DNA from 2 places in the Oceanobacillus timonensis genome. Region 1 is predicted to be linked to the other one. Evidence: riboswitches for the same ligand, from Rfam matches in the RefSeq annotation. Region 1 holds a riboswitch; the other holds the start of a gene.
What was found. A riboswitch is a leader RNA that binds a small molecule or an ion and turns the genes downstream of it on or off. The one in region 1 is predicted to bind lysine.
Positions count from the first base shown of each region.

Region 2: it holds a riboswitch for lysine, as region 1 does, so the genes downstream of both, B7E05_RS15875 (Na+/H+ antiporter NhaC family protein) here and dapA (4-hydroxy-tetrahydrodipicolinate synthase) in region 1, are expected to answer to the same signal.

Region 1 is NZ_LT800497.1:2,577,709-2,593,778, reverse strand. It holds gene parC (DNA topoisomerase IV subunit A) at 1-1,796, shown strand, start outside; gene B7E05_RS12645 (acyl-CoA dehydrogenase family protein) at 1,930-3,072, shown strand; gene B7E05_RS12640 (acetyl-CoA carboxylase biotin carboxylase subunit) at 3,089-4,444, shown strand; gene B7E05_RS12635 (acetyl-CoA carboxylase biotin carboxyl carrier protein subunit) at 4,446-4,655, shown strand; gene B7E05_RS12630 (enoyl-CoA hydratase) at 4,677-5,456, shown strand; gene B7E05_RS12625 (acyl-CoA carboxylase subunit beta) at 5,479-7,008, shown strand; gene B7E05_RS12620 (dynamin family protein) at 7,218-10,850, shown strand; gene B7E05_RS12615 (5'-3' exonuclease) at 10,847-11,743, shown strand; gene cysK (cysteine synthase A) at 12,077-13,003, shown strand; lysine riboswitch at 13,217-13,397, shown strand; gene dapA (4-hydroxy-tetrahydrodipicolinate synthase) at 13,792-14,673, shown strand; gene B7E05_RS12600 (DUF819 family protein) at 14,854-16,070, shown strand, end outside.
Region 2 is NZ_LT800497.1:3,242,219-3,258,288, forward strand. It holds gene B7E05_RS15855 (YhcN/YlaJ family sporulation lipoprotein) at 1-260, shown strand, start outside; gene B7E05_RS15860 (M23 family metallopeptidase) at 314-1,255, shown strand; gene B7E05_RS15865 (methionine/alanine import family NSS transporter small subunit) at 1,340-1,447, opposite strand; gene B7E05_RS15870 (sodium-dependent transporter) at 1,460-2,983, opposite strand; gene B7E05_RS15875 (Na+/H+ antiporter NhaC family protein) at 3,246-4,808, opposite strand; lysine riboswitch at 5,059-5,237, opposite strand; gene yunB (sporulation protein YunB) at 5,306-6,097, opposite strand; gene B7E05_RS15885 (YunC family protein) at 6,540-6,848, opposite strand; gene B7E05_RS15890 (bifunctional metallophosphatase/5'-nucleotidase) at 6,931-8,325, opposite strand; gene B7E05_RS15895 (sulfite exporter TauE/SafE family protein) at 8,338-9,162, opposite strand; gene B7E05_RS15900 (SPFH domain-containing protein) at 9,315-10,373, opposite strand; gene B7E05_RS15905 (TPM domain-containing protein) at 10,410-11,192, opposite strand; gene B7E05_RS15910 (TFIIB-type zinc ribbon-containing protein) at 11,189-12,217, opposite strand; gene B7E05_RS15915 (hypothetical protein) at 12,229-12,738, opposite strand; gene B7E05_RS15920 (C40 family peptidase) at 13,300-14,250, shown strand; gene B7E05_RS15925 (bile acid:sodium symporter family protein) at 14,608-15,573, shown strand; gene B7E05_RS15930 (GNAT family N-acetyltransferase) at 15,769-16,070, shown strand, end outside.

The sequences.
Region 1 (16,070 bases):
TCCAAGGGGTCGAAGGTATTAAGAAGGCATATGAGACAGGCAAAGGAAAAGTTGTCGTCCGCGGAAAAGCAGCGATTGAAACGTTAAAAGGTAACCGGGAACAAATTGTTGTGACAGAAGTACCTTTTGAAGTAAATAAAGCCACCATGGTGAAGAAGATGGATGAACTCCGCATTGACAGGAAGGTGGAGGGCATTGCAGAAGTGCGCGATGAGACAGACCGGACAGGGCTCCGTATTGTTGTTGAACTGAAGAAAGACGCGAACAGTGAAGGCATCTTAAATTTCTTATATAAAAACACAGACCTGCAGATTACGTACCATTTCAATATGGTGGCTATTAAAGATAAAACACCGACGCTTTTATCGCTGCCGCAGCTTCTTGATGCGTATATCAGCCACCAGCGCGAAGTTGTAACCAACCAGACGCGGTTTGATTTAAATAAGGCGAAGAAAAGAGCCCATATTGTGGAAGGGTTAATCAAAGCCATTTCCATTTTAGATGAGTTGATTGCAACCATCCGTGCATCAAAGGATAAAGCGGACGCTAAACGTCAGATTATGGATAAATACGACTTTACAGAGCCTCAAGCTGAAGCCATTGTTACCTTGCAGCTGTACCGGTTAACGAATACGGATGTTGTCCAGCTGGAAGAAGAAGCTAGCGAGTTGCGAGAACAAATGGAAAAACTGTCAGGAATTTTGGATAGTGAAAAGAAACTGCTGCAAACCATTAAAAACGATTTGAGACAAATCAAGAAAAAATTTGCTGATAACCGTCGTACACATATTGAAGATAAAGTGGAAGAGCTGAAAATCAATATCGAAGTAACCGTGGCAAGTGAAGATGTCTTGGTTTCCGTAACGAGAGACGGTTATGTGAAACGGACCAGTCTCCGGTCTTATGCGGCTTCCAATAATGAACATTTACCGCTGAAAGATGATGACCATCCAATCAGCCTGCTGGAGGTTAATACGACGGACGATATCATGCTGTTCACAACCAAAGGAAGATATATTCTTTGTGCTGTTCATGAGTTGCCTGATATTCGCTGGAAGGATATGGGGCAGCATATTTCACATATTGTCCCGCTGGAAAAAGAAGAACATTTGCTGAAGGTTATTCCTGTTCGTGATTTTAAGGAAGAACAAGGGTATTTAATGTTCTTCACCAAAAATGGCATGGTCAAACGAAGCGAATTCCAGCTTTATGAAGCACAACGTCGCGGGAAAGCATTAATTGCTTTAAATCTGAAAAACGATGATGAACTTGTTCATGTTACCCGGACAGACGGTCAGAAAGATCTGTTTATCACAACCAATAAAGGTTTTGGCCTATGGTATGAAGAAAATGAAGTTTCTATTGTCGGGCAAAGAGCAGCCGGAGTAAAATCTATTGCCCTAAAAGATGATGACTTCGTCGTTAATGGACAAGTTTTTGGCCCGGAAGCACCTAAAGATTTATTTATCATCACACAGCGCGGGGCCAGCAAACGTATGAAGTTAAAATCCTTTGAAAAATCCAGCCGGGCCAAGCGCGGATTAACCATGTTGAAGGAATTGAAGAAAAAACCGCACCGGATTCAAGGGTTCTTTATGGTAGATAAACAGGACATGATTTGCTATGAAACCAAAAATGGAGATACACAGAAAGTAAATCCACTAGAGTTTTCTGCATCCGACCGTTATGGAAATGGATCATTTATGTTTGATGCTGATCAAACAGGAGAAGTCATCGAAGTATATAAAGAAACCGTTTATGAAAAGCCATTTGAAGCTAACGAAGAAGAATCATAAAGGTAAGTTTATCTCCTTAACATGCAAAAAGCATAGTTAGGGAGATTTTTTTATCTTTTCCTTTGCCTAAGCCTCAGCTTTTGATAAAATAAATATGGAAACGCATTCATTATTTGCAAAAGGGGGCACGAGAATGGATTTTGATTTAACAAAAGAACAAAAAATGATTCAGCGGATGGTTTCGGACTTTGCAGAAAAAACAATCCGGCCAAGAGCAGTAGAAATCGATGTTAATGCAGCTTTTCCAAAAGACATCTTTCAAGACATGGGAGCGCTCGGTTTATTAGGAATTCCTTTCCCTGAAAGTTACGGCGGCTCAGGCGGTGATACCATTTCATATGCTGTTGCTGTTGAAGAAATCGGGAAGCGCTGCGGAAGTACTGGACTAAGCTATGCAGCGGCAGTGTCTTTAGGTGCGAGTCCTATATATTATTTTGGAACGGAAGAGCAGAAGCAAACGTTTTTAAAACCAATTGCTGAAGGAAACACTTTGGGTGCTTTTGGTTTAACAGAGCCTAATGCGGGGTCCGATTCCGGGGGGACGAAAACAACCGCAAAACGAGATGGAGATGAATATGTTATTCAGGGAGAAAAATGTTTCATTACCAATGCCAGTTTTGCGGAATTTATTATTGTAACAGCAGTTACTAAAAAAGATGCAGATAATAAGAATAAGATTTCTGCCATTATTGTGCCGACAGATTCGGAAGGACTGACCATTCGCAGTGATTATGACAAAATGGGAGTCCGTGGATCAGATACGGCAGAAATTGTTTTAGATAATGTTCGTGTCCCTAAAGAAAACCTCTTAGGTACAGAACATCAAGGGCATCAACAATTTTTGAAAACATTAGATGGCGGAAGAATTTCCATTGCGGCATTAGCTGTCGGTATTGCGCAGGCTGCCTTAGACCGTTCTTTGCAGTACGCCAAAGAGCGGAAGCAATTCGGAAAAGCGATCTCCAGTTTTCAGGCGATTCAATTTAAATTAGCGGACATGGCGATGGAAATTGAACTGGCACGTAACATGGTTTATAAAGCAGCCTGGTTAAAGGATCAAGGCAGAAATTTTTCCAAAGAAGCAGCTTACGCTAAATTATATGCAACGGAAATGGCATTTCGTGCGGCAAATCAAGCGATTCAAATTCATGGCGGTTACGGATACATGCGGGAATATGAAGTGGAAAGGCTGCTGAGAGATGCGAAGTTATTAGAAATTGGTGAAGGGACATCGGAGATTCAGCGGCTGGTTATTGCCAGACAGCTGGGATGCTAGAAAAGGAGAGAAGGCTATGATAGAAAAGGTTTTAATTGCCAACCGCGGGGAGATAGCCAGAAGAATTATACGCAGTTGCAAGCAGCTGAATATCCAGACGGTAGCTGTTTATTCGGATGCTGATGAAAATGCATTATTTAAACAAGAGGCTGACGAGGCATACCATATTGGTCCTTCCCAAGTGCAGCAAAGCTATCTTCAATTAGACAAAATGGTAGCGATTGCGAAAAAGGCGCATGCTGATGCCGTTCATCCCGGCTATGGTTTTTTAAGTGAAAGCCCGGCATTTGCAGAACGGTGCAAAGAAGAAGGAATTATCTTTATTGGCCCGGAAGCGTCTATCTTAAGATTGATGGGAAGCAAAATTGAAGCCCGGAAAGCGATGATAGCAGCTGGTGTACCTGTCATTCCTGGTACAGACCGTGCTGTGGAGTCGGCAGAAGATGCAACCCGTTTTGCGGAACAGATTGGCTATCCTGTTATGTTAAAAGCATCTGCTGGCGGTGGCGGCATCGGGATGGAGATTGTACATTCTTCCGTTGAATTGCAAAAAGCATTTGAAAATAATTCTAAAAGGGCAGCATCTTTCTTTGGTGATGGAGCGATGTTTATAGAAAAACAGATTACAAACAGCAGACATATTGAAGTGCAGGTGTTAGCAGACCATCATCAGAATACGGTTCACTTATTTGAAAGAGAATGCTCGATTCAGCGCCGCAACCAAAAGGTATTGGAGGAAGCGCCTTCTCCATCTATTTCTGAGGAACTTCGCAGGAAATTAGGAGAGACAGCTGTGATTGCTGCGCAAGCGATTCATTATACGAATGCCGGAACGATTGAATTTTTAGTCGATGAATCGGAGCAATTTTACTTTTTGGAAATGAATACACGTATTCAGGTAGAGCATCCTGTCACAGAAGAAATAACGGGTATGGATATCGTTCAAGAGCAAATCAACATTGCTAATGATCAGAAGCTTCCTTTTGCACAAGAAGAAATAACAAGACAGGGGCATGCGATTGAAGGAAGGATTTATGCAGAAGATCCAGTGCGCTTTTTTCCATCCCCGGGTAAAATCACTACGCTGGAACTACCTCAAGGAGAGGGCGTGCGGAATGAATGCGGGGTGACGTCCGGAGATACGGTAACACATTTTTATGACCCGATGATTGCCAAACTGATTGTTCACGGGGAAAATCGGTCAGAAGCAATTCATAAGCTGGAAAAAGCGCTGCAACAATTCAAAGTAGAAGGAATTAAAACCAACATACCAATGCTTCAGGAAATTATTACGTATGAGGCGTATAAAAAAGGGGATACCCAAACCAATTTTTTAGATAAATATTATCAACCAAATACAGGAGGGAATTAAAATGGAAATCAAAGCATCGATGGCAGGAAACGTATGGAAAATCACAGTACAGCAGGGGGAAGCTGTGGAAGAAGGACAGGATATAGTTATTTTAGAGTCTATGAAAATGGAAATTCCGATTGCAGCAGAGGAAAAAGGTGTTTTAAAGGAATGGAAGGTGCAAGAGGGTGATTTTGTAAATGAAGGCGATACCATTGCGGTTGTCGAATAAAACAGTTTGGGGTGAATGTTTATGCAATTAGTAAACTATGAAACGGTTGATCATCATATAGCTGTTATTACATTAAATCGGCCGGAAGCTGCAAACGCTTTATCCACGGCTTTGCTCACAGAATTAGAGCATTGTATTCAAAAAATAAAAACGGATGAAAAAATTCGTACGGTGATTATTACTGCTAGCGGAGAGAAGGCTTTTAGCGCAGGGGCTGATTTGAAAGAACGAAAGACAATGAATGATGAAGAAGTTGCAGCCGCCGTACAGAAAATTTCCAACGTCTGTGATTCCGTAGAGAAATTAGATGTACCCGTTATTGCAGCTCTTAATGGCGTTGCTTTTGGAGGAGGTCTGGAGCTGGCTTTGGCCTGTGATCTGCGTATTGCTGCGAATCATGTGAAAATGGGCTTAACAGAGACATCTCTGGCGATTATACCAGGAGCCGGGGGGACCCAGCGATTGCCGAGATTAATCGGGATAGGTCAGGCCAAGCTGCTTATTTATACGGCCAAATCAATCTCTGCAGAGGATGCTTTCGCGATTGGACTGATTGAGCGGTCAGTCGCTGCTTCCTTTTTACAGGATGAGGCAGTCAGTATCGCCCGGAAAATAACCAAAAATGGACCAATAGCAATCAAACAGGCAAAACAGGCGATAAACCAGGGGATGGATTTGCCAATGGATGAAGCGGTTCAACTGGAACATGCTTCTTATTTAAAACTTATCCCGACAAAAGATAGAAAAGAAGGCTTGCTTGCATTTCAGGAAAAAAGAAAGCCGGATTATCACGGAAATTAGAGCTGGGAAGGAGCGTGCTTATATGCGTAAGGAAGAAGAGTTGGAGCAGCGCATTGAAAAAATAAAACAGGGCGGAAAACAAAAATATCATGATAGCAATGCTGAGAAGGGGAAGCTGTTTGCAAGAGAAAGAATTCAACTGCTTTTTGACTCACATGATGTTATCGAAGACGGGTTATTTGCCAATGCAATGGCAGCGGATTTGCCGGCAGATGGTGTCATTACGGTGATGGGGAAAATAAATGGCCAGACGGTTTGCGCGATGGCGAATGATTCTACGGTCAAAGCGGGAAGCTGGGGGCAGCGGACGGTGGAGAAAATTTTACGCATCCAAGAGACCGCAGAACGGCTGGAAGTACCGATGATTTATCTGGTTGATTCTGCTGGTGCCAGAATTACAGATCAGATAGATATGTTTCCGGGGAGAAGAGGAGCGGGACGCATTTTTCATAATCAAATTAAGCTGTCTGGCAGAGTGCCGCAAGTCTGCTTGTTATTTGGCCCATCTGCTGCCGGCGGTGCCTATATTCCGGCCTTCTGCGATATTGTTGTTATGGTCGATGGTAATGCATCGATGTATTTGGGATCCCCGCGTATGGCGGAAAAGGTCATTGGTGAGAAGGTTTCCTTAGAAGAAATGGGCGGAGCAAAAATGCATTGTACGACTTCGGGAGTAGGCGATGTTTTAGTAGATACCGAAGAGGAAGCGATTCAATTTGCACAGAAGTACTTAACCTATTTCCCTGCTAATTTTCGGGAAAAACCGCAGCAGTTGGCACCTGTAGAACCAAAAACTTTTGATAAGTCCATTAGCGAAATTATCCCGGAAAATCAAAATGTGGCGTTCAATATGTATGATCTGATAGACCGCATGATTGATAAAGATAGCTTTTGTGAGATAAAAAAGCGATTTGCTCCAGAATTAATTACAGGTTTGGCGCGTATTGACGGTCAAAGTGTAGGATTGATTGCAAATCAGCCGCGTGTAAAAGGAGGTGTTCTTTTTACCGATTCAGCAGATAAAGCAGCAAAGTTTATCCAATTATGCGATGCATTCGGGATTCCATTACTGTTCTTAGCCGATGTACCCGGATTTATGATTGGAACGAAGGTAGAGCAGCAGGGTATTATTCGCCATGGAGCCAAAATGTTGTTTGCAATGAGTGAAGTAACGGTACCCAAAATTTCCGTGATTGTTCGTAAAGCTTATGGGGCAGGCCTTTATGCAATGGCAGGGCCCGCTTTTGACCCGGATTGCTGTTTGGCATTCCCCAATGCACAAATTGCTGTTATGGGACCGGAAGCAGCCGTAAATGCTGTTGAAGCAAATAAAATTGCCAAACTGCCAGAAGAGGAGCGAGCAGCTTATATTCAGGAAAAGCAGGCTGCCTATAAAGAGAACATTGATATTTACCGTTTAGCTTCGGAAATGATTATTGATGATATCATTCATCCGGATTATCTCAGAAATGAGCTGGCCAGCCGTTTCTCCGTTTATCAGAATAAGAAAAAGCAATTTACAGAACGGAAACATGGGGTCTACCCGGTATAAAACATTATTAAAACGCTCAGATTACTTCGAACTCTGAGCGTTTTTACATATTATTTTAATCAACTATAATATTATTATGTAAACTAAAATAATAATTCCTAGAAATCAACACCAATATTCCGTATAATAAGGATATAGTGCGAACGTCAGGAATAACAGTATCGAAGCGATGAACAGCTATGAATAAGTTGGAAAAGGGGTAAAGGCTTGTGATCACGTATATGGAAAAAAAGGTAACAGAACAACAAATTGCATCTCTCTATCAGGAAATGATAAACAAAGGGGACAAAGTGAATGCAGATAAGATGCTCGATATGCTGGAAAAATACACGGATCAAGAATTTATTATCACCTTGACAGGTCATTTTTCTGCAGGGAAATCTTCGCTGATTAACCACCTTTTAGGGGAAGAAATTTTGGCGAATAGTCCGATTCCTACCAGTGCAAATGTGGTTAAAATCACATCTGGAGAAGGAACTGTCAACGTGTTTTTTCATAATGGAGAAGTGGTAGAGTATCATGAACCGTATAATTTAGAACAAATTAAACAGTTCACTCAAAATAAAAATGATATTAAAAAGATGCACATCAGTACAGGAAAAGCCATTTTGCCGCCGCAAACAGCTGTTTTGGATACACCTGGTATTGATGCTGCCGATGATGTGGATAGGGTGCTGACAGAAGCATCGCTGCATTTATCAGATTATCTGATTTACGTCACCGATTATAATCATGTGCAATCGGAAGTAAATCTATTATTTTTGCAGGCGATGCAAGAAAATGGCCTGCCGTTTATGGTGGTTATCAATCAGATAGATAAGCATAACGAAGCGGAATTGCCTTTTGTCGAATTCGATAAAAAAATTAAACAAACGTTTGATCAATGGAATCTTCACCCTTCTTCTATTTTCTACACATCTCTCAAAAATGCTGAAGCACCGCACAATGCGTGGGAAGAATTGAAAGACACGGTATTTCATATGCTGCAATCAAAGGATGAATACATGACGATGGATGCAAGCATTCGACAAATCGTCCGTGATCATAAAGAAAAAATTCATCGGGAAATGTCGAACCAAAAAGCATCTTTGGGAGAAGTTGACGGAGCTTCCCTGACCCAGGAAATGGAAACCCTCACGCAAGAAATAGAAAACTTGGAGCAACAGCCGAAAAATATAGCGGCCTCTTTTTTAGATGAAGTGGATCAGACCGTCAAAAATGCTTATCTTATGCCGGCTGATGTAAGAGATTTTGCAAAAAGTTATTTGGAATCCGTGCAACCTGATTTTAAAGTGGGCGGATTATTTACAAGCAGTAAAAAAACAAAAGAAGCGAAAATAGAACGAAAACAAGCCTTTATGGAAGCTTTAGAAAAGAATGTGGAAACAACTTTAAAATGGAAACTCCGTGATAAGTGGTATGAACATATAGAAGCCCATCAACTTGATTCTTCTTATCAGGAAAAAGGTGTCTCTTTCCTGGAATGGTCTTTAAGTGAAGATCTGCTGGAAAGTCATTTACGTAAGGGTGCGAACCCTAATGGCGATTATGTTTTAAACTATACGAATGAAATTGCTTCCAGTTTAAAAACATATTTCAAAAAAAAGATGCGGCAGTTAACAAATGAAGTAAAACAAGAACTGGAGGCAAAGAATGAGAACGCGTTAGAAGAACGGAAACGCGCGTTGGAAAGCTTGCAGGAGAAACAGGAAGAGCAGCAAGCTAATCAGGCGCTTGATAAGGAAGAAGAAGCTTATTTCAAGCATTTAGATGAACAGGAAGCCGCTCCAGAAGTGTCAACAGATATCATCGCTGCGATGAAGGAGGAGCTAAAAGCCCGACAAGTTACTCCTAAGCAGGGAACCGCGGACTTGGAAATGTTGAAAGAGGAAGCACAGGTGGAAGAACCTGCAGATGAACAAGGTGAGACAGAAAATACGGTGCATCATAATACCGATCAAGATGTTGTCCGTGATATAGATGATGTATTGCAAGTGGTTCAATTACCGGGTTTTGAAAGTTATCAGCAGGATTTAAAGAAACGAAAAGTATCTTTGACAGAACGATCTTATACCATTGCTTTATTTGGTGCTTTCAGTGCTGGAAAATCATCCTTCGCCAATGCAATTCTGGGTGAACGTGTCCTGCCGGTATCGCCGAATCCAACCACTGCAGCAGTTAATCGGATTCGCCCGGTTACGAAGGAAAATCAGCATCGGGACGTTATTGTCACTTTTAAATCTGAAGCCATGCTAAAGGATGACATCCAAACCTTGGCAAAAGAATGTGAGCCGCCTGATGCTTCTCTGGATGAGCTTATTACCTGGCTGGAAACAGAAGAAGTGCTGACCGATGCACGTTTACCAAAAATGTATCAAGCGTATTTACGGGCGATGATAGCAGGTTATGGGCAGGCGAAATCGGTTATCGGCTCATCTAAGAAAATTACCTTTGATGCATTTGCGTCTTACGTGACAGATGAAGAAAAAGCATGCTACATTGCATCGATGGACCTTTTTTATGATTGTGCCGTAACAAAGCAGGGCATTACGCTTGTCGATACGCCTGGTGCGGACTCCATTAATGCCAGGCATACGAACGTATCCTTTGAATATATCAAACAGGCAGATGCTATTTTATATGTTACCTATTATAATCATGCGCTTTCCCGCGCAGATAAAGATTTTCTAATGCAGCTGGGGCGAGTAAAAGATGTATTTGAATTAGATAAAATGTTTTTTATTGTCAACGCCGCAGACTTGGCCAGCAATCAAGAAGAGTTAGATCTGGTAACCGGATATGTTAAAGAACAATTAACGCAATTGGGAATTCGTTTTCCGCGTCTTTATCCTGTTTCAAGCAAGCTCTCTTTAGCAGAGAAATTAGAACAAAAACCATTAAATCAGCAGATGCAGGCTTTTGAATCTCGCTTTTATGATTTTATTCATTATGATTTAACGGCACTGGCGAAAAGAGCTGCCATCAGCGATATGGAGCGTTCAGATGAAGCGCTGGAACAATTTATTCAATCCTTAAAACTGGATCAATCAGCAAAAACAAAACGAAAAGAAGATTTACAGCAAGCGTATCAGCAAATCATTCAATATGCAGAAAACCTGGACGTCACTTCAACAGAAAATCGCTGGCATCAAAAATTAGAAAAACAAACGTATTTTTTAAACGGGCGTTTTGCTATCCGGTTCCATGACCTCTTTAAAGAAATGTATAATCCAGGAACCATCACCGAGTCCGGGAAAGCAGGACGGGAACAGCTGACGAAGCAATTTGAACAGCTGGCGTTATATGTGGAAACCGAATTGCATCAGGAGTTATTAGCTGTTTCTTTACGAGTGGAGCAGCTCTTGAAAGATTTATTAAAAACCAATCAGCAGGAAATGATTGCAAAAGCGAAAAACCTGGATCCGGTTTTTTCGATAGCAGAATGGGATATGATCTCGTTTGACACACCTGATATCACGACCCGACTGTCGGTTGAAAAGGAGCAGGAGCTTCAGAAATTATTTGCGCGATTTAAAGATACAAAAACATTCTTTGTTCAAAATCAAAAAGAAGAAATCAAAGAGCAGTTATATACCATCATTGAATCAGATATTCAAACTTTCATAGAAGAAGGAAGAAGGTTAATCCAGTTGTCTTATCAAGCGCAGTGGGATCAAGGAATAGAACAGGAAAAAACAACCCTTGTCCATGAAGCGGATGTCCTTTATCAGCAATTTATCGACCGCTTATTTGTAGAAGTGGATATGGATGATTTAGAGCAGCGCAAAGAACGAATGAACAGTATTTTGGATGCATATAGAGAGGAAGGAAATAAATCATGACAGCAAATAAAGTTTTATTAGTAGATGGAATGGCGCTTCTGTTCCGGGGATTTTTTGCAACATCTTTCCGGGGGAATTTTATGTACAATTCTAAAGGCGTTCCGACAAATGGTGTTTATCAATTTTTGCGCTATTTAACAGATGCCATTCACACTTTTGAACCAACGCATGTTGTCTGCTGCTGGGATATGGGGAGCAAAACTTTCCGGACCCAGATGTATGACGGCTATAAAGCCAATCGCGATGAACCGCCGGTGGAACTGATTCCCCAATTTGATTTAGTAAAAGAAGTAGTGGATTCTTTTGATATCCCGAATGTCGGGTTGGTAAATTTTGAGGCGGATGATTGTATGGGAACCCTTGCCAATATGTATAATCCTGAAAATGACGTATTTATTCTTTCTGGGGACCAGGATTTACTGCAATTGGTAAAAGAAAATATTCGTGTGGTTATTATGCGGAAAGGTCAAGGCAATTATGAAGTCTTTGACAAGGATAACTTTTATGAGAAAAAAGCACTTTCTCCTGCACAAATTATTGATTTAAAAGGGCTGATGGGAGACTCTTCCGATAATTACCCTGGAGTAAAAGGTATTGGAGAAAAAACAGCATTGAAGTTACTTCAGGAATTTGGAACAATCGATCATTTAGTTGATAATATCGAAAAGCTTCCTAAAGGAGTACAAAATAAATTGCAGGCAGATATGGATATGCTTTATCTATCAAGAAATCTTGCGGAGATAAAATGTGATGTTCCGATTTCTTGTGATTTAGAAAGTTTTACATGGCGTTTTCAAGAAGAAAAAGTAACCACGGAATTAAGTAAACTGGAATGGAAACATTTGGGCCGGTTGCTGGCGCCATTAAGAGCTAATACAACGATATCATTTTAAATCCAGCTGACATAAGATGGGGGTATCCTTTGTACCTGGTAGGGGTATAAAAGATACCCCCCTTTCTTTTGGAGTGGCGAAGTAAAACCGCACACAGATTAGGGATTTCAAAAACTGAAAATAAATAGTTTTTATGATGGATGTACACTAGAGGTGTATAAGTATTTATTATTGTTAAAAATATGGAAAATAATAATGAAATTTGGTAAAAAGGTTTTCCATCGTTATAATAGAGGAAGATAAGTATGGAAGAATAAATAAAGATAAATCTGGGTATGTCTTGTAGATAGACGATTATGAAAGGAATAGAGTAAACAGAAGGGAGCAAAAAGTATGAGAGTAGTAGATAACATTACGGAATTGATTGGAAATACGCCGATGGTAAAATTAAATAAACTGCAGCCGGAAAATGCAGCAGAGGTTTATGTGAAGCTGGAAATGTTTAACCCGAGCGGGAGTGTAAAGGACCGGGCTGCAGCTCATATGATTGAAGTTGCTGAACAAGAAGGGCTTATTCATCCCGGGGACACGATTATAGAACCGACAAGCGGGAATACAGGAATAGGGCTTGCGATGGCTGCCTCAGCCAAGGGATATGAGGCTATCCTGGTGATGCCGGATAATAGTACGGCAGAGAGAAGAAATCTTTTAAAGGCTTATGGAGCAAAAGTTGTGTTAACACCAAGCAATGAAAGAATGCCGGGTGCCATAAACAAAGCATTAGAATTGCAAGAGGAAATACCAGCAAGCTTTATCCCTCAGCAGTTTAAAAATATCTCGAATCCGGACGCCCATCGTCAAACAACCGCGCTGGAAATTTTAAAAGATACAAATGATCAATTAGATGCTTTTGTTTGTACAGCGGGTACAGGAGGAACAGTGACAGGCACAGGGGAATCATTGAAAGAATACATTCCGGATCTACATATTGCTGTGGTGGAGCCTAAAGGTTCCCCGGTATTATCCGGTGGAGAACCGGGTTCGCATAAATTAGTAGGTACGAGTCCGGGCTTTGTACCTGAAATTTTAAATACATCTATTTATGATGAAATCATTCAAATTAATGATGAGCAGGCATTACGTTTATTAAAAGAACTTGCACAGAAAGAGGGATTGTTTATTGGCCCGTCTGGTGCAGCTGCTGTTTATGCAGCGATAGAAGTTGCTAAACGTCTTGATTCGGAGCAAAAGGTTGTCTGTATCGCGCCTGACACGGGAGAGAGATACCTGTCCATGGATTTTCTGCAAGACAATAATTAACACGCAGGCGAATCACCTATTTTCTTATACTGCATAGTTTACAATAAAGAAATTAAAAATGCTGATTCTTTATTTGAACGCACTATATCATTGGCAGAGCAGTATGTAGTTCAGGAAACGTCATACGATTTTATACAATATAAAAAAACCTTTATTTTTCATTGTTTTTCTTTGTTATTCTTGCTATAATACAGTCAAATTCATTATTCATAGGTGAACGATAGAGGTGCAAAAACCATCAGTATATATGCGGAGTCCGAACAGGCCGGCGATGAAGCATATAGAAAGGGGGATTTGCCGAAGCACAATAAGCCCTGTTCTTATTGTACTGGAACCAGGATTGAATAAATCCGGTGCTGTCATATAGGGGACTATGTGGAGGGCTATCAGCTGAGAGGACATGGAAATGTTTATGCAGCAGCGGTCTCCGTTGGTGCATTTTATTTTGTGGAAATTGTTAAAGTATTGGATAATGATAAGAGAAAATAAATTCGGGAGTAGTAAGAAAATAACACTGACTCTGCTTATCTTTATTACTTTCCACCCTCTAGTTTTTAAGGCACTTTAGTAAGGTGCTGCCGTCTATTTTTCATTATGAAATGTTGATATTATAAAAAGAGGTTTAAAAAAAGGCCGAATTAGAAGCAAGAAGATCAAGGCGGTGTGGCTTTTCCGAACGGAGCGTATGTTATTAAATACGTGAGTATCGGAAAAGCCGCGCCAACGCAGAGATTCGCCGCTTATCATTTGGAGTTTTTTTGAACTTCCTATAAAAAGGGTGTGTTGTTATGAATTTTGGGAAAGTGGTAACGGCGATGGTAACGCCATTCAACGAACAGCAAGAAATTGATTATGAAGCATTGGATCATTTAATTGAACATCTGATTGCTAATGGCTCCGACGGGGTGGTAGTCGCAGGAACAACGGGCGAATCCCCAACTTTATCAAATGAAGAAAAGCTGGCATTATTTTCACATACGGTACAAAAAGTAAATGGAAGAATTACAGTGATTGCTGGCACTGGTTCCAACGAAACAAAAGGCTCTATTGCGTTGTCACAAGCTGCTGAAAAAACAGGTGTGGATGCTATTATGCTGGTAACACCTTATTATAATAAACCTTCTCAGGACGGTTTACATGCGCATTTTAAAACGATAGCTGATTCGGTGCAATTGCCTGTGATGCTATATAACGTACCTGGCAGAACTTCTGTTGATTTGGCAGCAGAAACGGTTATTCGTTTATCGACGGTGGATAATATTGTGGCTATTAAAGATGCGAGCGGTAATATGGATAAGGTAACGGAAATGGTAGCGCAAACGGACGCGAGCTTTTCTGTATATAGCGGAGAAGATGCAATCACATTGCCGTCTCTTGCAGTTGGGGCAGTAGGCATTGTTTCGGTTTCAGCCCATGTAATCGGTAATGAGATGCAGGAGATGATCACTGCATATGAACAGGGAGAAGTGAAAAAAGCGGCTTCAATCCATCAGCGCATTTTACCGGTTATGCAGGAAATGTTTGCAGCACCTAGTCCAGCTCCGGTAAAGGCAGCTTTGAATCGGAAGGCTGTAAATGTCGGCGGTGTTCGTTTGCCATTACTTTCATTAAATGATGAGCAGCTGCAATCATTAAATCGTAAATTAGAACTGCTTGAGCAAGTAAAATAATTGGCGCTATCAAGTTGAAACCTCTCTAAATCATTTAGATTTAGGGAGGTTTTTAGCGTGGATTTGTCTGCAATATAGTCAATATTCCTAAAAACATACCACAATACCTATCAACTTATTCAGATTAAATGATAAAATATAATACAAATAATGAATAACAGAGAAGGGAATGGGGAGTCGATGAGTGAAACATTCATTCAAGCGGATGACAGTATTACACTATGGGGAATGATCATTATTTGGGCATCCGTCAGTATTTATTTGGAACAGCGCTACAATTGGGCCTCCAAGGTTACTGGAGCAATTATTGCGTTAGTCGGTGCCATGATTTTATCTAACACGGGTGTTATCCCATTAGAATCACCGGTGTATGATGCAGTCTGGTCTGTGATTGTTCCATTGGCAATACCACTATTGCTATTTCATGTGAACATTAAAAAAATATGGAAGGAAAGCAGCAGATTATTACTTATTTTCCTGCTGAGTTCAATCGGAACGGTGGCAGGAACCATTATTGCGTTTTTTACTTTGCGGAATCATATTCCTTTTTTAGATCAATTGAGTGGTATTTTCAGTGCTACATATACAGGAGGAGGCGTGAATTTTGCAGCGATGTCTGCTAAATTTGATACTCCTGAAGCCATTACCTCTTCAGCTGTGGTTGCTGATAATTTAATGATGGCTTTGTTATTTATTATTCTGATGATGATACCTGCTGTTAACTTTATCCGTAAACGATATTCAGCGCCGCATGTGAAACAAGTAGAACAAAGGCAATCGGATGCTGATAAGACATTGGCGGAAAGCTTTTGGAAGCGGAAGGAAGTTTCTTTGAAGGATATGGCACTCTCCATTGGGACGGCTTTTCTTTTAGTTATTGTCTCCTTAAAAATTGCAGAATTCTTTGCTGGCATCATCCCAAGCGGTGACGATGCTTCTTTTTTTAATAACTTATTGAGCGGGATCATAGGAGACCAGTATCTGGTACTGACAACACTGACTTTTATAGCGTTGGCTGTATTTCCAAATTATTTTTCCGGGTTAAACGGAAGCCAGGAAATGGGTACGTATCTGATTCACCTCTTTTTTGTCGTTATCGGAATTCCTGCTTCTATTCCTTTGATTATCCAAACGGCGCCATTATTACTTTTATTTGCATTTATTATTGTGGCCATTAATTTAATACTGTCACTTGTTTTTGGGAAATTATTCAAGATGAGCTTAGAAGAAATCCTTTTGGCCAGCAACGCAAATATTGGAGGTCCGACGACGGCAGCTGCATTTGCGATTGCGAAAGGATGGAAACAGCTGGTCGGACCGATATTAATCGTCGGAACACTAGGGTATATTGTAGGGAATTATATCGGTACCTTTCTTGCTGTTTGGTTTGGCTCTAT
Region 2 (16,070 bases), 660 kb from region 1:
AAGTAGCAACGCTTGTAACGGATGAAGAAGCTTTAATTGCATTTGAAGCCTCGGATAATATATCAAAGGAAACCGCTATTGATAATGCTGAAAAAACAGCAATGTCTATCCTTCCCGGTTATTATACGATTCATGCTTCAAACAACAGGAGTCTAATTCATAATATCGAAACCCTCCATTATTCTGTGATGGAAAATGAGGATACAGATATTAATCCGCTTGTACAGGAAATCGTTGATACCATGAAAAAAGATGATTAAAACAACACTTATTTCATAAGGGGGTGATTCAACTGGCAAGCATTCGCACGGTTATATGGCTTGTATTCTGTTTTTTTCTCTTTTGTCAACCAGCCTCTTTCGTACATGCGGAATCAGAAAATCAAATATATGAAGACAGAATGGCACTATTTAAAAAAGTAGAGAGCCTCACACAAGTACCATGGTATTATTTTGCGGCAATGGATAATTACGAACGGAATACACTTCCTTCCTCAGAAGATGAGAAAGTCATCTCCATTCAATTTGATGAAACAGAGTGGTTTGGTTTGGGCAATGCAGCTCAATCTACCGAACAGGAGGTCATCCAGCAGTTTGGTGGAGTTGGTAAAGACGGAAACGATGATAACCAGGCTGATCCCGATGATCCGGAAGATATCCTTTATACGATGGCCAACCATATATTAACATATGGTTTAGATAAGGATGACGTAAAAATTGCACTTTGGGAGCATTATAAACGTGACCTGACTGTACAAACAATCATGAATACAGCAAAAGTATTTGAACAATTTGGAGTTATTCATCTGACAGATCGGTCTTTTCCATTGGATACGGGATATAATTACAGCTATCGCAGTACATGGGGAGACCGCCGCGGCTTTGGCGGATTACGGATTCATGAAGGTACAGATATTTTTGCTTCTTACGGCGTACCGGTTCATTCGACAACTTATGGTGTCGTGGAAATGATGGGTTGGAACTTATATGGAGGATGGCGTATTGGTATTCGTGATATTTATAATATTTATCACTACTATGCGCATATGAGCGGTTATGAAGATGAAATAAAAGTAGGCCAAGTTGTAAAACCAGGAGACGTACTGGGCAGTGTCGGCTCTACCGGTTACGGCCCGCCAGGAACTTCCGGTAAATTCCCTCCCCACCTGCATTATGGAATGTATAAAGATAATGGATACAGTGAATTTTCATTTGATCCGTATCCTTATATTAAAAAATGGGAACGGATGAAGTAAAACAAACATCCGCTTTTTATACAAAAAGGTGTGCATCCCAGCCAGATACAGGATGCACACCTTTTTCAAATAGAACGTAAATAGTTACACTTTTTCTTTCCCTTTCCGAATGGCATTCCAGATACTAACCACTAAACCGCCCCATATAACAAGAATCCCGATAATCATGACAATAATTGCTGAAACGCTCATCTCTATCTCCTCCTAATTGTCGTTATAATCAGATAATGAATCATCTGATTTCCACTTTGTTAATGCCAGGATAATCCCAAGTACCAGCACACCGACTACAACTGCCCAGCCTGAATAGTTAATAAAAGCATCGGGATAATTTTCATAGTTACCGGATTCCGTATCAAATTCTCTTAATAAATTCAGTTTAAAGAGTCCAAACATCATATAGCCCATAACAATTGGTGTAATAACGGCTATACTGATCGTCCACCAAGCTCCCAGACGGATATCAGAAATCTCATTGGCATGATTTTTAAGGACATTGGTCCGGCGCAGAATCCAGGCAATCAACACGACTTCTACCAGGCCTATCATCGCTACTCCGAACTGATTAATGAAATAATCGACATTATCTAAGAAATACATGCCGCCCCGGGAAGCATAGAGTAAGGAAACCAGTGCCGCGAGACCCCCGCCAATAAGAACTGCTTTGGCACGCGTAATTTTAAATTTATCTACTAATGCAGCTACGTACGCCTCGGTAATAGACATCAAAGAGGTGATCCCTGCAAGCGTCAGCGATATAAAGAAAAGCGCGCCGAACAATCCATTAAAAGCCGGTAATTCATTGATAATTGCCGGAAAGACAACAAAGGCAAGCCCAACCCCTCCGGCTACTACTTCTTCAATACTTACCCCAGCAGAGGAAGCCATGAATCCCAATATTCCAAACACACCAATTCCCGCTAACAATTCAAAACCGGAATTACCAAAACCAACAATAAATGCATTATTAGTAATATCTGATTTCTTAGGTAAATAACTGGAATAAGTAATCATAATAGCAAATGCAATCGATAAACTGAAGAAAATCTGGCCATAGGCAGCTATCCATACTCCAGGTGACAGAATTTGACTGAAATCAGGCGTGAAGAATGCGTTCAGTCCATCCAGCGCCCCTGGTAACGTAACTGCCCTGATAACGATAATTAAAAATAAGATCAGAAGTAAAGGAATAAAAATACGGTTTGCCATCTCGATTCCTTTTTTAACGCCTCGAAATAAAATACCCAGCACCAACACCCAAACAATAATCAACGGGATAAGTACACCAGGAACGAGTCCGCCGATTTGCCCGGGAATTTCTGCTAACTGCAAGTGCTCTCCAAATAAAAATGCTTCTGTATCTTCTCCCCAAGATTGATTGAAAGAGAAAATCGAATAAGATATTGCCCAGGCAATAATCACGGAATAATACGTTGAAATCACAAACGCAACAAGTACAGCCCACCACCCGATAAACTCTGTTTTCTTATTCATTCTCCGGAATGTTAAAGGTGCAGAACCGCGATACTTCTGCCCCATGGTAAACTCCATAATTAAAATGGGAATACCGGCAGTCAATAGCGCAAATAAATAAGGAATAAAAAATGCTCCACCGCCATTTTCATAAGCAACAGATGGAAAACGCCATATATTTCCTAAACCAACTGCTGAACCGACAGCCGCTAAAATAAACCCTGCTCTTGTCCCCCACTGCGAACGAGTTTCCATTCATCATACCCCCTTTTAATAAATAGCAATAGCATGAAAGCGCGTTACAAAATGGATTCAAAAATGATCCAAAAATAAAATTTGAATTTTTCGAATACATATTTTAAAAATAATAGAAAAAATCATTACTTTCAGACTATTTTAATTGTATTATATCCTTTCTAGTCGTTTTGTCAAATGTTATTATTTGGATTTGTCCTATCTTACTGCGTTTGTTTTATGACAAAAGCTTGGAATACTAAAATGTATTCCAAGCTTCCTATTAAGATGCCTTCTTTTTTCCTCTTATGAATAATAAATGTGTCAGCCAGACAATTCCTGCTAACAGAAGAATGGTCACAGCTAATGCAATCCAAACAGAATGAGTGAATCCAATAACACAAAAACCGATAAAAGCTGTAAAAGCTGCTATTAAAGCATACGGCAGCTGTGTAAGAACATGGTCAATATGATGTGCCCCTGCCCCCGTTGCAGATAAAACAGTCGTATCAGAAATCGGCGTACAATGATCCCCAAATACTGCTCCAGCAAGTACAGCTGCTAATGCAGGCAACAATAACGTCATATCTGTATTTGCCATGATTTCTACAGCAATCGGCAGCATGATACCGAACGTTCCCCAAGAAGATCCTGTTGCTAAAGCCATCAACCCTGCAATCAGGAATAAAATCGCCGGAAGAAAATCAGATGATACGGATGCGTTATTAACTACACCAGCTAAATAACTTCCTGTTTCCAATTCCCCGATAATCGCACCAATCATCCAGGCAAGTATTAAAATGTTAATAGCCGGAATCATCGTCTTAAAGCCCTCTATAAAAATCTGCTTTAATCTTGAACGCGGATGGCTTTGCTGCATATGAAAAATAACAGAAGTCAGCACTGCTGCAATCCCGCCGATAATTAAGGAAAGGTTGACATTTGTATTTGCAAAAGCATCTATAATAGATGCACTGCCTTCTGTCTCCATGATACCTGTTCCAACCATTGCGATAACTGTAACTACAAACAGTACGATAATCGGAACAATCAGATGAAAGATTTTCCCCTCTTTATGCGGGTCAAATACATCACTTAAATCTCCCGAAACCTGGTTTCTTTTTGGGTCCAGCAGGCCTCCATCTTCTTTTGCTCTTTTTTCGTGTGTATACATGGAACCAATATCAAAATGGAAATAGGCGACAATAAACACAAGTATAATCGAAGCAATCGCATAAAAATTAAGTGGAATCATTTGTATAAATGCTTCCATCGGCTGTACATCTGTAATCCCATTGGCTACAAATAAACCGCCCAAAAGACCGATAATATATGCTCCCCAGCTTGATATTGGTGCGATTACCGTAACCGGCGCCGAACTGGAATCAATATAGTAAGCCAGTTTCGCACGGGATATTTTTTGCCGATCGGTAACCGGTCTGGCAATCTGCCCAACTGCTAAGCTATTAAAATAGTCATCAATAAAAATAACCAATCCAGTAATTACAGTCATTATTTCCGCGCCAGTACGTGTTTTCACCCGTCTCAGCATCCAATCTCCAAATGCTTTTGCTCCTCCTGAAGCTTGTAAAAATGCCGTAAGTACTCCTAAGAAAAGAAGGAAAAGAATTAATAGTATATTTCCAATTTCAAGTGCGCCATCCACATAAAAAATCGTGTAAAATACAGTCCATATTTCTTTTATTGTTCCCCATATATGAAAATCATTTAATAATAATGCGCCTACCACAATTCCTGTACCAATCGAAATAAGCACTTTTCTTGTTACGATCACTAATATCAACATGACAATTGCAGGTAACAGCGACCAATATGTAGCTTCCATGTTAAAACCCCCGTCTATTTATTTCCTGTATCTTAAAAACCATGTATAAGGCGGATAATACAACACGAAATCATGACTATTATCTCTTTTCCTCCCTACACATGCGCAACTGATTCGAAAAAAGAAGGTAGACAGGGATCTTCGCATCTCTGCACTGTCCGTAATATCATACAAATTCCCCTGTAAACGCAAAAAAACAATGATAGAAAATAACCTACCATTGTTTTAACAACTCACGTTATCCTCCATTTCGATCAATAGTTCTCCATGTAAAAAATACATACATGACAGCATGTAACTTTTTCAGTAACATGCCAGCAGTATAAAGCATGACCCCTTTATACGCTTCGGCAAACCAACCTTTTCCCAGCTATCATCGTTGTCATTCTCCTGCCGGGTACTCATCTGATTTGCACCTCTACCTCACCGATCTGTTAAGGTTTTATTCAAATGTAAATGTTAATAGCTTCTTCACTAATTTGTACTATACTACATATTTATTCGTTCTGCAAATCATCTTTAGGGACAGCAATATCTGGCGTGTTTCCGTCTCCTCCGTAAAAATCAGGGACTTTTCCCATAATGGCTCCTCCATCTAAATATAATTCGGTATGTACCGTTCTTACTTCTGATGTAAATGGCACAATAATTTGTACATCAGCTTCTACATTTATATATAAAGACACCCAGGCCCCATTAATGCCAAACTCTTCTTCCTCACTGACAACGTTCGTTCGGACAGCCCCGATTACTTCCATATTAATCGGTATTCTAGGACCTAAATTAGCCAGTACAGAATTTCCGGTTACTTGCCCCAATGGAATCTCAATCAATGTTGGATCGATTTCAGCTTTTCCTTCTGCACCACCCTCGTATTCATATGGTTCTTGCAGATTGTGATCAAATTCAAGCTGCTCCCCCCGGTTCACATGAGCAAAAAACTCCTCCACCCGATCGGTAGCAACCCGATTAATTTCACTGATTATTGCCGGGTCCCTGTTATATGTTACTAAATTGCCTTCATTATCATATGTGATGTTAAGAATATCCTCAAATCCATATTCCTCTACATAATATACAGCTGTATTAATCGCTCTTGTAGCAAATTCATCTGCTCTTCTCTCCGCAATATCGATCACAATTGGTTCAATCTTTACGTTAATTATATAAAAACTGAAACCAACTGCAGCAAAAAATAAAATAAAGGTCAGCACTAAAACAGAGCGCCGGGATGGAGGTATTCTTCTTTTCCTGCTTTTTCGATAGCGGTATCGCTTTTTAAATTTCAACGCAACTACCCCCTTCTCCATAATTTATGCAATGATTGAAGGGGATTAGAACTGAAGTCTTTTCACTCTTATTTCAATTGCTATATGATACGCTTACAGACGGGTATCATATACTTCCATAAAAATTTACATAAAGAAAACTTGGCATTCGTTAAAGGGAGCCTTAAAAGCGTGTTTTGCTTTCTTAGAATCCCTTATGCTCTTGAGTGCAAGCCTTTCGACGAATGCCTAAGTTGGGACTGGGACTGCGCTTACTCGTCCCACCGGAGACATTTGCGGTTACTCGCCCCATCAAAACCGCTGCACTTATACTTGGTACCTAAAAATTTTTACTACGTCGAAATTCTTCTGCGTTAAAATTTTATACTTTCCTAACGTGTAAAAAACACTTCTTTCGTTCCATACAAAATAGTATGAACAAAAGAAGTGCCTTAAAGGACTATTATGATATTTTAAGCAATGCTTCTTTGCCTGTCATCCCAACTTCCCATCCATGTTCTTTGGATGCATCCGTTATTTTTTGCAACGGTGCTTGCAACAGCTGGTCAATGGAGCGTACTCCCATTGCCCGGCCAGCGATGACATTTCTTTCTTTCAACTTAGGTATTTCATTAAAAATATCCACATCAAGTGCTGCGCACATAATATACCCGACATCATTGCTAATGGTTAATAAGGTTGTTTGCGGCAACTCCACACTCACTGCTGTAAAAATAACGCCATCCACCTCAAGAGGTTCTACTGTAATCATAAAAAAAGCCCCCTCTGTTTTTCTCTCGTGATAAGTGTATGCAGAGGGAGAGCAGAACGTCACAGGTAAAGCCAGAAATATCTTAATGCTGTTTGACAGCATACGTCAGCAGGTCACGTAAAAATTCCGGGACAAAATACTGTTTTTTCGCAGAACGGGCAATTTCCGGCAGTAGCTGACCAAAGGTAAACGTATCCGCAGTGGCCACATAATATACCTTATCCGGGTGAATTGGATATCCGTCTTCTGTATAAACCTGCTTCACATATTCCCCTCCATTGCGATGAAAAGCAGTCTCCACTTGAATCCCTGAGAAAATCATTTTTCCTAAAATCTCTCCCCGGAAACCAAAACCTTTTAATTTCAATTCGGTGAAAGCAGGAGATAAGGCAGCTCTGACAGTTTCCACAATTTGATCTCCTCTTAAATCAACCAGAACAGGATTAATTGGATGTGGACAGATTCGGTGGATATCTCCTTTGGTAATAGGACCGGCCGGCAAAGAATGTAATAATACACCGGCATTCAGCATGGAAATATCTGCATTAGTCCACCTTCCCAGCACTTTCGTTAAAGACTGGATAATCGGTGTTTCTGCAAACCATTTCACCTCCAGAGGCTGATCCACATTCGCTACAACTTGATTCAAATAATGATTGGCCTGTTCCGATAACTGTTGTAAATGAGCCTCTGTTTCCAGATCCTTGGCGCTATCTTGCAAACGGATCGCATTTGCTTTTTTAAAAACAACTTTCTTCTTCTCATGATTCCAGACAAGCTCTACTTCACCAGCATAGTAACAGTGTTTCCCCGCTGCTGTTATCAAGGTCCGATTCACTGTTTCTCCTTCTTCTAACAGATGGTGTGTATGTCCGCCGATAATGACATCAATATCCGGATAGCGCCGGGAAATTTCCTGATCAACAGAAATTCCTAAATGGGAGAGCAGAACAATAACATCCGATTCTTTTTTTAATTCCTCTAAATAGCGGTCTATCATATCAAATTCATTTTCCACATGCCAATCAAGCAGCTCGTAAAAAGCATTAAATGGCGCTGTCAATCCAAAAAAACCTATCCGGACACCACTTTCTGTCGTTAATGAAAGCGTGCGTTTTAACCAAAATGGCGTAAATTGATCCCTGCTGAATAAATTACTGCAAACAACCTGGAAATCCGCTTCATCGTACAATTGATATAATTCTTGATGAGACAGTGTAATTCCTTCGTTATTTCCCAATGTGACAACATCATAACCTGCTTCGTTGAGTAACTCCACGTTTGCTAAACCGTCAGAGGCTTCTGTAACAGGATGCGAACGGTCAACATGATCCCCTATGTCCACCGTAAAATAAGCTTCTTTATTTTCTTCTCTTAATCCCCGTTTCTCTTTTAAAAAAGCCGCTACTCTTGGCCACTGTTCAAAATTACTATGCAAATCATTGGTATAGTAAAGATAAATTTTTTCTTCTGACATATTCCAACGCCCCTAACCGATTCCTTGTAAAATCATACGAATTCCCATGATAATTAATAAAATCCGCAAAAACAGCTCTAATAAGGAGCTGGAAATCTTTTGATTTATCAATGCACCAATCTTGCCGCCAATCCATGCACCCGGTATAAAGAAAAGGACATACGCCCATGCTACATTGCCCAGTATTACATGCGTGATACTTCCAAATAGGCTGACAAAAATAATCATAAACATCGATGTCGCCGTGGCGATATGGGCAGGAAATCCAAAAACAAGCAGCATTACTGGTACCATAATAGCGCCCCCGCCGATGCCAAAAAAGCCTGACAGCATCCCGACAAAGAAAGCAATCATAATAGCAGGTAGCGCCCGAATTTTATATGTATATATTTGCGTTCCTAATTTCGCTTGACGGGATCCTTTTTCTGATGTATCCACGCTTCTCGGCTGCATTCCTTTTAATTGACGATAAAAAAGAATTGCTGCAATCAATATAATTAAACTGCCGAAATAAATATAAAAGGTATTGGCTTGCACAAATTGATTCAGCCAAGCCCCGCACATACTACCCGGAATACTGCCAATCAAAAACAAAGCCCCAGCTTTATAGTCAATCCGTTCTGTTTTTGCAAAGGATAGTGCGGAGGAAATACCTGTAAAGCACATAACGAATAAAGACATTGCTACTACCGTTTGGGGAGTAATCCATTCAAAACCTTCGATATTTCCGTTTGCCAGAAAAAGCAATGGAATTAAAACAACTCCACCTCCTAAACCGGCCAGACTTCCAACAAAAGCGGCCAGCATAGCAACTGTAAAACAAATAAGAATAACCACTACCAACCTGTGCCCACCTTCTTTCTGTGTTTCTCTAAATTATCATATCATATTGTTGAAGAGATGAAAGGAAAGAGGCTTTTTCCTATTATGTAAAAAATAAGGATACCTCCTATTTGGATAGCACCCTTATTTTCTATCTAATATTGTATTTAGACCAGCTTATGTCCGCAATTTCCACAGAAATTCATTCCCTGTGTTTTACTGCCACAGTTCGGACAGAAATTGGGAATCGATCCGCCTTCGTTGCCCGAAGCGGGTTGTTGATTATCGTTCTGCTGATTTTGCTGCTGATTCTGATTCTGTTGTCCATTTTGATTTTGCTGTCCGCTTTGGTTAGACTGCTGTTGTTGATTCCCAGTATTTTGCTCGTTCGCACCGCTCATCATTTCTTTCGCCATATTCATTCCCATCATCATTCCGGCCATATCCGTTGCCGAATTACCGCCTTCTGAATTGCCGGAAGCAATCGCATCCGTCATAGCAACATCTTTATAGCGTCCCATATCGCCAATCATGCCATGTGACGCAGTTTTGGTAATCATATCTTGAATTTCTTTTGGATAATTAAAGCTCATAATTTGAAAACCAGTAATTTCAAAACCATCCTGATTGACCTGCATATCCAAATCTTCTTTGATTCCCTCACCGATTTCAAAGGAATTGGCCTGCAGATTAAACATATCCTTTCCTTCTTTTGTAATCCACTTCATTAATAACTGGTCTAAAATGGCAGTGATCCGCAGCCGGATGTCTTCTACCAGAAAACTGTCTCTTACGCCAGCAATGTTATCAATCAGCTTTACGTAATCTTTCACCGTGAATTGAAAAGTGCCATTTGCACGGATTGGGATGCCTCCAGGAAGTTGTTGGGACGGAATATTTATGGCATTTTTTGTTCCCCATTTCACGGTAAACTGTTTTGTATTTACAAACAGTACTTCTACACGCATCCCACTGTTAAATCCAAATTTAAATCCTTTTAACGTGGACAAGAAAGGAATAATATCCGATTCAATTTCATACTCGCCCTCTTCTTTAAAAACACCTTCTATTTTCCCTTGATTAAAAAAGATTGCATCCTGCCCGGGACGGATAATTAATTTACTTCCTTTTTTGATCTCGCTGTTATTCCATTTCCAGAAAATCATATCATCCCGGAATGACTCCCATTCGATAACATTTGCTAATTGCCCTCTAAAAAAACCCATCATGCTTTTCATCCTTTCTATATAACTTTCTGTAAGTTAAAATTTCCCACGCGCTCCAGAATGTGAATGACCTCCTCTTGTCATTCCACCTCCACCGCCACCGCGGCCACCTCCAGAGCTTTTTTGAATTTTCGTTTTCGTTACAGATTTGCGTAAATACCTGTCAGATTTACTTTTTACACGTGAATTATTTGCATCCAGATACGTACTGGCATTTGTTGTTACACGGCCGCCCATATTAAAAATCATTGATCCGACAATAATTGCTCCAATTATAACAGCTACTAATAAATGAAACCATGTCTGAAGTAAAAAACCATCTGGATTTACTAATGGGCTAACTCCCATATATTGATCTACTTTTTCAAAATATAATAAACTTGCATCATAATAATCATCTGCTGATAAATCTGGAATAATCTGGTCAACAATTTGTGCGCCCCGATCGTTATCTATATATTTTTCTCCTTCATAAAAACCAGCAACATATAAATCACGTTCTCCAGAACCTCCAGAAAAATCAAGACCTAAAATAACTGTATCTCCATGGTCTCCATCATATCCTGGGCCTTGGTCATCATAAAAATCACCAATATATGGTTCAATATCCTTCCTACTTGAATCATCCTTCGTCAAAATAAGAATATCAATCTCGTTTTCTTCACTATACTCCGCCGCTCGCTGCTCCAAATCTGCACGTTCATTTTCTGTAAATATGTCCGCATCATCATAAATATATTGCTTCTCTGCAAAAGCAGCAGGCATTATAAAGAAAGATATAAGTAAAAGAATACTAGCACTAATTAAATACTTTCTCATAAAATATCACCGCCCAGCATCACCGCGATTGCTTTCATCAAAATAAATGATCCGCCGGCAATGCTAGAAAACCATATTGCTGCCTTCGAATAGCTCAACGGCGGCTTGCCGACAATTTTTCCAGTCTGCCCATTCATCGCAAAAGTATGCTCCTGCTGATCAAAATCATAATATACCATCCAGACAGGCAAAAGAACATAATAGCTATTTGCTTTCTTCGTACGAATATTTTTCTGTTGATAGCTGACGGAACTGTAACCCCGGATGGTTGAAGCAATATACGTATCTAAAAAACCTTTCATCTTTGCCTTGACCCGATCAAATAATTCCTCATCCGTGTAATTATATTTTTCAGCTAAGTATCCTGCTAAATAAGGTGTTTTAAAGCTTTCCAGCTTGTTATAATCATAGGGCTCTAACTTATCCATCAGCTCATCATTCATTTTCTCCGACGCATCGACAGGAACTTTTAAATAGCTGACATCGATATCACGATAGACACGATAGTATTTGGTTTCTTTATAACGATAATCTCCGCGCCGATACGTACGCACCTTGGTTCCTGTTGCTTTAACATCGACATCGTTATCTAAATCATACATCCAAAACGGGACATACATTCCAGTGATATTTTTCACCCGATTGGCTGTCATAAAACCCTTTGGCGTTAAACGGCCATTTTTACACCATTTTTTAAATGCTTGCATCGCTTCCTCTTTACTAATGGTAAAAGGAATCACTTTAGCCGGAGCTAAATCCCCTGATAAACGATCAGCAAGAACTACCCCTGCTCCGCAAAAACTGCAAGATGTTGCGGTTGTATCTGCATCTGTCAAAACAATCGCCCCGCAATTTTCACAATGGTATTCTTTGGCTTCATCTTCTTCAAAGGATTGGGAGATATTCACGTCATCATACGTATCAATATGTTCCTCATGACCGCAACTGTCACAAGCCAAGTGTCCGGAACCACTATCAAACTCCATATCCGCTCCGCAGTTGGGACATTTATAATGTACTAGCATCCATCTTCACCTCATTTTTCTGACCGTAATTCAAGCAAAGCCTCTGCCTCAGCAAGCTCAAACTGGATCTTCTCTTCTTCTGCTGCAGTGTATTTCTCTATCTCTACTTTATTTTGTTTCGCCGATGCTTCTCTTTCCAGTGCATCCATCCGAGCAAAGGTTTCCGAAAAAGTCTGATTCATTCGATCATAACTTTGCTGAAAAGGAATGAACTGCGTTTCTAAATCATATTTTTGATTTTGTAATTTTTCAACTTCTATTTGTGCTGTTTCTTTTTGTTTTTGAAACCGGCTTTTTTCATGCGGCTGCGTAGTTTTTTCTTCATACCTAGCAAACTTTTCCGCAAGTCCTTGTTGCTCCAATAACTTTTCATCTATTCTTGTTATGTTTAATTGAATCGTATCTATTTTGGCTTGCATCTCCCGCATCATTTTATCCATTTCTTTTTTACGTTTTTGGAAGTTTTGTTTGCCCTGCTTCGTTTCCCGTTCAGATGAATCAAATCCTTTAAAAAAACGCATTCCCTATCATCCCTTCCTTGACTGCTTATATATTTGTACGATGAAACATCCTGAAAGGTTTCAATACCTCTTTTTGGAAGTATGCTATCGGAAAAAGACTCGTCACCTAAAAGGATACCTTATTTTCCCGTAGATTTCTAATTACTTTTTTAAAAATTGTGTTTTCTTTTACATTCTTGTAATAATTATGGCTTTTAGAAATGAAAATGAAATGAAAAATCCCCCAAACCTTCGAAAAATGTTGATATATGACACTTCGTGTATGTCGATTCATGTAATATATTTTAATAATTTGTTACCATCCTTTAAAAGTTTGGTTATTTTCCTGTGATGTCACTATGTTATGTTATACATAGTGAAAGTTTACAAGTTCAGTCGAGTATTTGCTGAACAAGTATTAAGGGTGTCGTGTTCGTATAATCTATCATTCCATTCAATTTGTACTCCCCATATAGTTAAAATGGTAGATTTACGGGCAACGGCACCATGGTGAAGTGAAATCTTCTACATAGGTTTCGTTTTTTCAAAACAATAAATTAAAATTCTTAAGGAGGAATTCTTTTGGCACCATCGAATCTTAGCGCAAAAAAATATGTTATTTCTACTGCATTTGCAACCACGCTTGCACTTACTCCAGTAGTAGCTTCCAGTGTCTTTGCAAATGCGGGTGAAGGATCAACAGAAGGAGATATCACCTACGAAGAAAGTAACCTCCCTGAAATACAAGAGGAACAATCTTCTGAGGAACAAACACCTTCAGCGTCTGTTAATTCTTCTCTTGTTCAGCAAGGTGACTCAGGAGAAGAAGTAGAAAACGTTCAAAGCAATCTGCAAAATCAAGGTTACGCTTCCAGTAATGTCGACGGTATTTTCGGAGACCTTACGGAGCAAGACGTAAGAGATTTCCAAGCTGATCAAGGGTTACAAGAAGACGGAATTGTTGGACCGGATACTTCCAGTGCATTAGGAGGTTCTGGTGAATCCAATTCTGATTCTGAAGAAGCGTCAGAACCAGAAACAAATGAGGATGAAGCAACAGAAGAAGAATCTCAAGATGATATTATTATTGAGGAAGTTTCCAACGATGGAGACGATGGCTCTGACGTAGGACCACAGTCAGGTTCAGTAAGCGGACAAGCTATCGCTGACGCAGCTGAAAGTGCATTAGGCATTCCATATCAATTTGGAGCATATACTCCAGGAGAATCAAATCCTTCTGCATTAGACAGCAGCGGATTAATCAACTATACTTTTGATCAAGTAGGCATTGATGTTTCCCGTACACACAGTGAAATGTGGGCAAATGACGGCGTACAAGTAGATTCTCCAAGTGTTGGCGATGTCGTTTTCTTTGAAGGAACGTATGATACTGCTGGTGCATCCCACAGCGGAATCTATATTGGTAATAACCAAATGATTCACGCAAGCAGCGGCAGCGGTGCAATGGTTGTAGCTGATATGAGCGTTGACTATTGGCAACAACACTATCTTGGAGCTAAATCTTTCAATTAATCATTGTAAAAAACAAGCGCAAATCATCGCGCTTGTTTTTTTATATCTACTTTTCTATCATTTTTGAAATACAAAATTTAATATAGACTTTTTATTTTTTTTGCGATATACTTGTCAACAATTTCTTAGAAGGGTTTCCGTAAAAGAGGATAACGATTGATTTTACATAGTGAATTTTCAGATTAATAAAATATTATATTTTTGTCATATCGTTTCTTCCCTGCCAGTTTGTTTATCCATATGAATAGATGACTAGCAGTCTATAAACAGACAGCTGCAAAAGCAAAAGGATATACCAAAACGAATTACGGAATCCTATTCTATTTTATATTAGCGTAAGGGAGTATTTTATAGAATATGAAAGCATTAATCCGTCTCAGTAATTTTTCGAATAAGTATTTTGCATTCATCACCATTTTAGTCGCTGTGGCCGCATTCTTTCTGCCAGATGGTTTTAATTGGTTAAATAACTATATGACTATTTTGCTTGGTATCGTCATGTTTGGAATGGGTCTCACTATGACACCAAACGATTTTAAACTGGTGTTAACCAAACCAGTGCCTGTCATTATTGGCGTTATTTTGCAATTTACCATCATGCCATTACTTGCATTTGGAATTGCAAAACTTTTGAATTTACCGCCTGCTCTAGCAGCTGGAATTATTTTAGTAGGTTCTGTTCCCGGTGGTACCGCATCGAATGTGATGGTATATCTCGCAAAAGGAAATGTTGCATTATCCATTACAATGACATCTGTATCCACCATGCTGGCACCGATAATGACACCGGTACTTTTGTATCTTCTAGCCGGGCAATGGATTCCAGTAGATCCGTTTGCGATGTTTTTATCCATCATTCAAGTAATTATTGTTCCTATCGTTTTAGGAATTATCTTTCAAAGATTTTTCCCAACAGCGGTTGGAAAAAGCATCGAAGTATTGCCGCTGATTTCGGTTATAGCTATTTCAGGTGTTGTGGCAGCCGTCGTTTCTGGAAATACAGAAAACATTGCATCTTCAGGGCTGCTCATTTTTGTTACGGTTCTCTTGCATAATTGGTCCGGGCTGCTTCTTGGCTTTTTAGTCGCTACCCTACTGCGGCTCAATGAAGAAACAAGAAGAGCGATATCCATCGAGGTCGGCATTCAAAATGCCGGATTAGGTACCACCTTAGCGAGCGCTCACTTTGCAGCACAGCCATTGACTGCTTTGCCTGGTGCCATCGCAGTTGTGATGCACGTAATCAGCGGTTCGATTCTTGCATCTATCTGGTCAAGAATACCGTTGAATAAAAGAAAATCAAATAAAAGAGATATTGCTTAATTCATAATTTTTCCAATCTTGTCTTTCATGCCATTTTTGTTATAATAAGCATCATGTTATTTAAAGGAGCTGATAAAATGAAACAGGTTATCCAGGTGATTGGAAAGTAGCATATATTATTTTTCCCTTTTCAATCATTTTTTCAGAAAAACGATAGGAACTAAAAATGAAATGAAGAGGAGATTTACTCAATTGATATATACAGATAATAACCTAACCATTCGACCAATCGAAGAAAACGACCTGCCTCGTCTGTGGGAACTAATTTTTAAAGAAGAGAAACCGGAATGGAAAAAATGGGATGCTCCTTATTTTCCACATCAGGCAAAATCATACGAAACCTTTTTATTAGAGCAAGCGCAGTGGGTAGCTTCTGAAAAACACCGTGTGATTGAAGTGGATGGCCATATTAGAGGTACTGTTTCTTATTATTGGGAACATGAGCCTTCCTACTGGCTGGAGATGGGCATTGTCTTGCATGAAGCGGGTTCATGGGG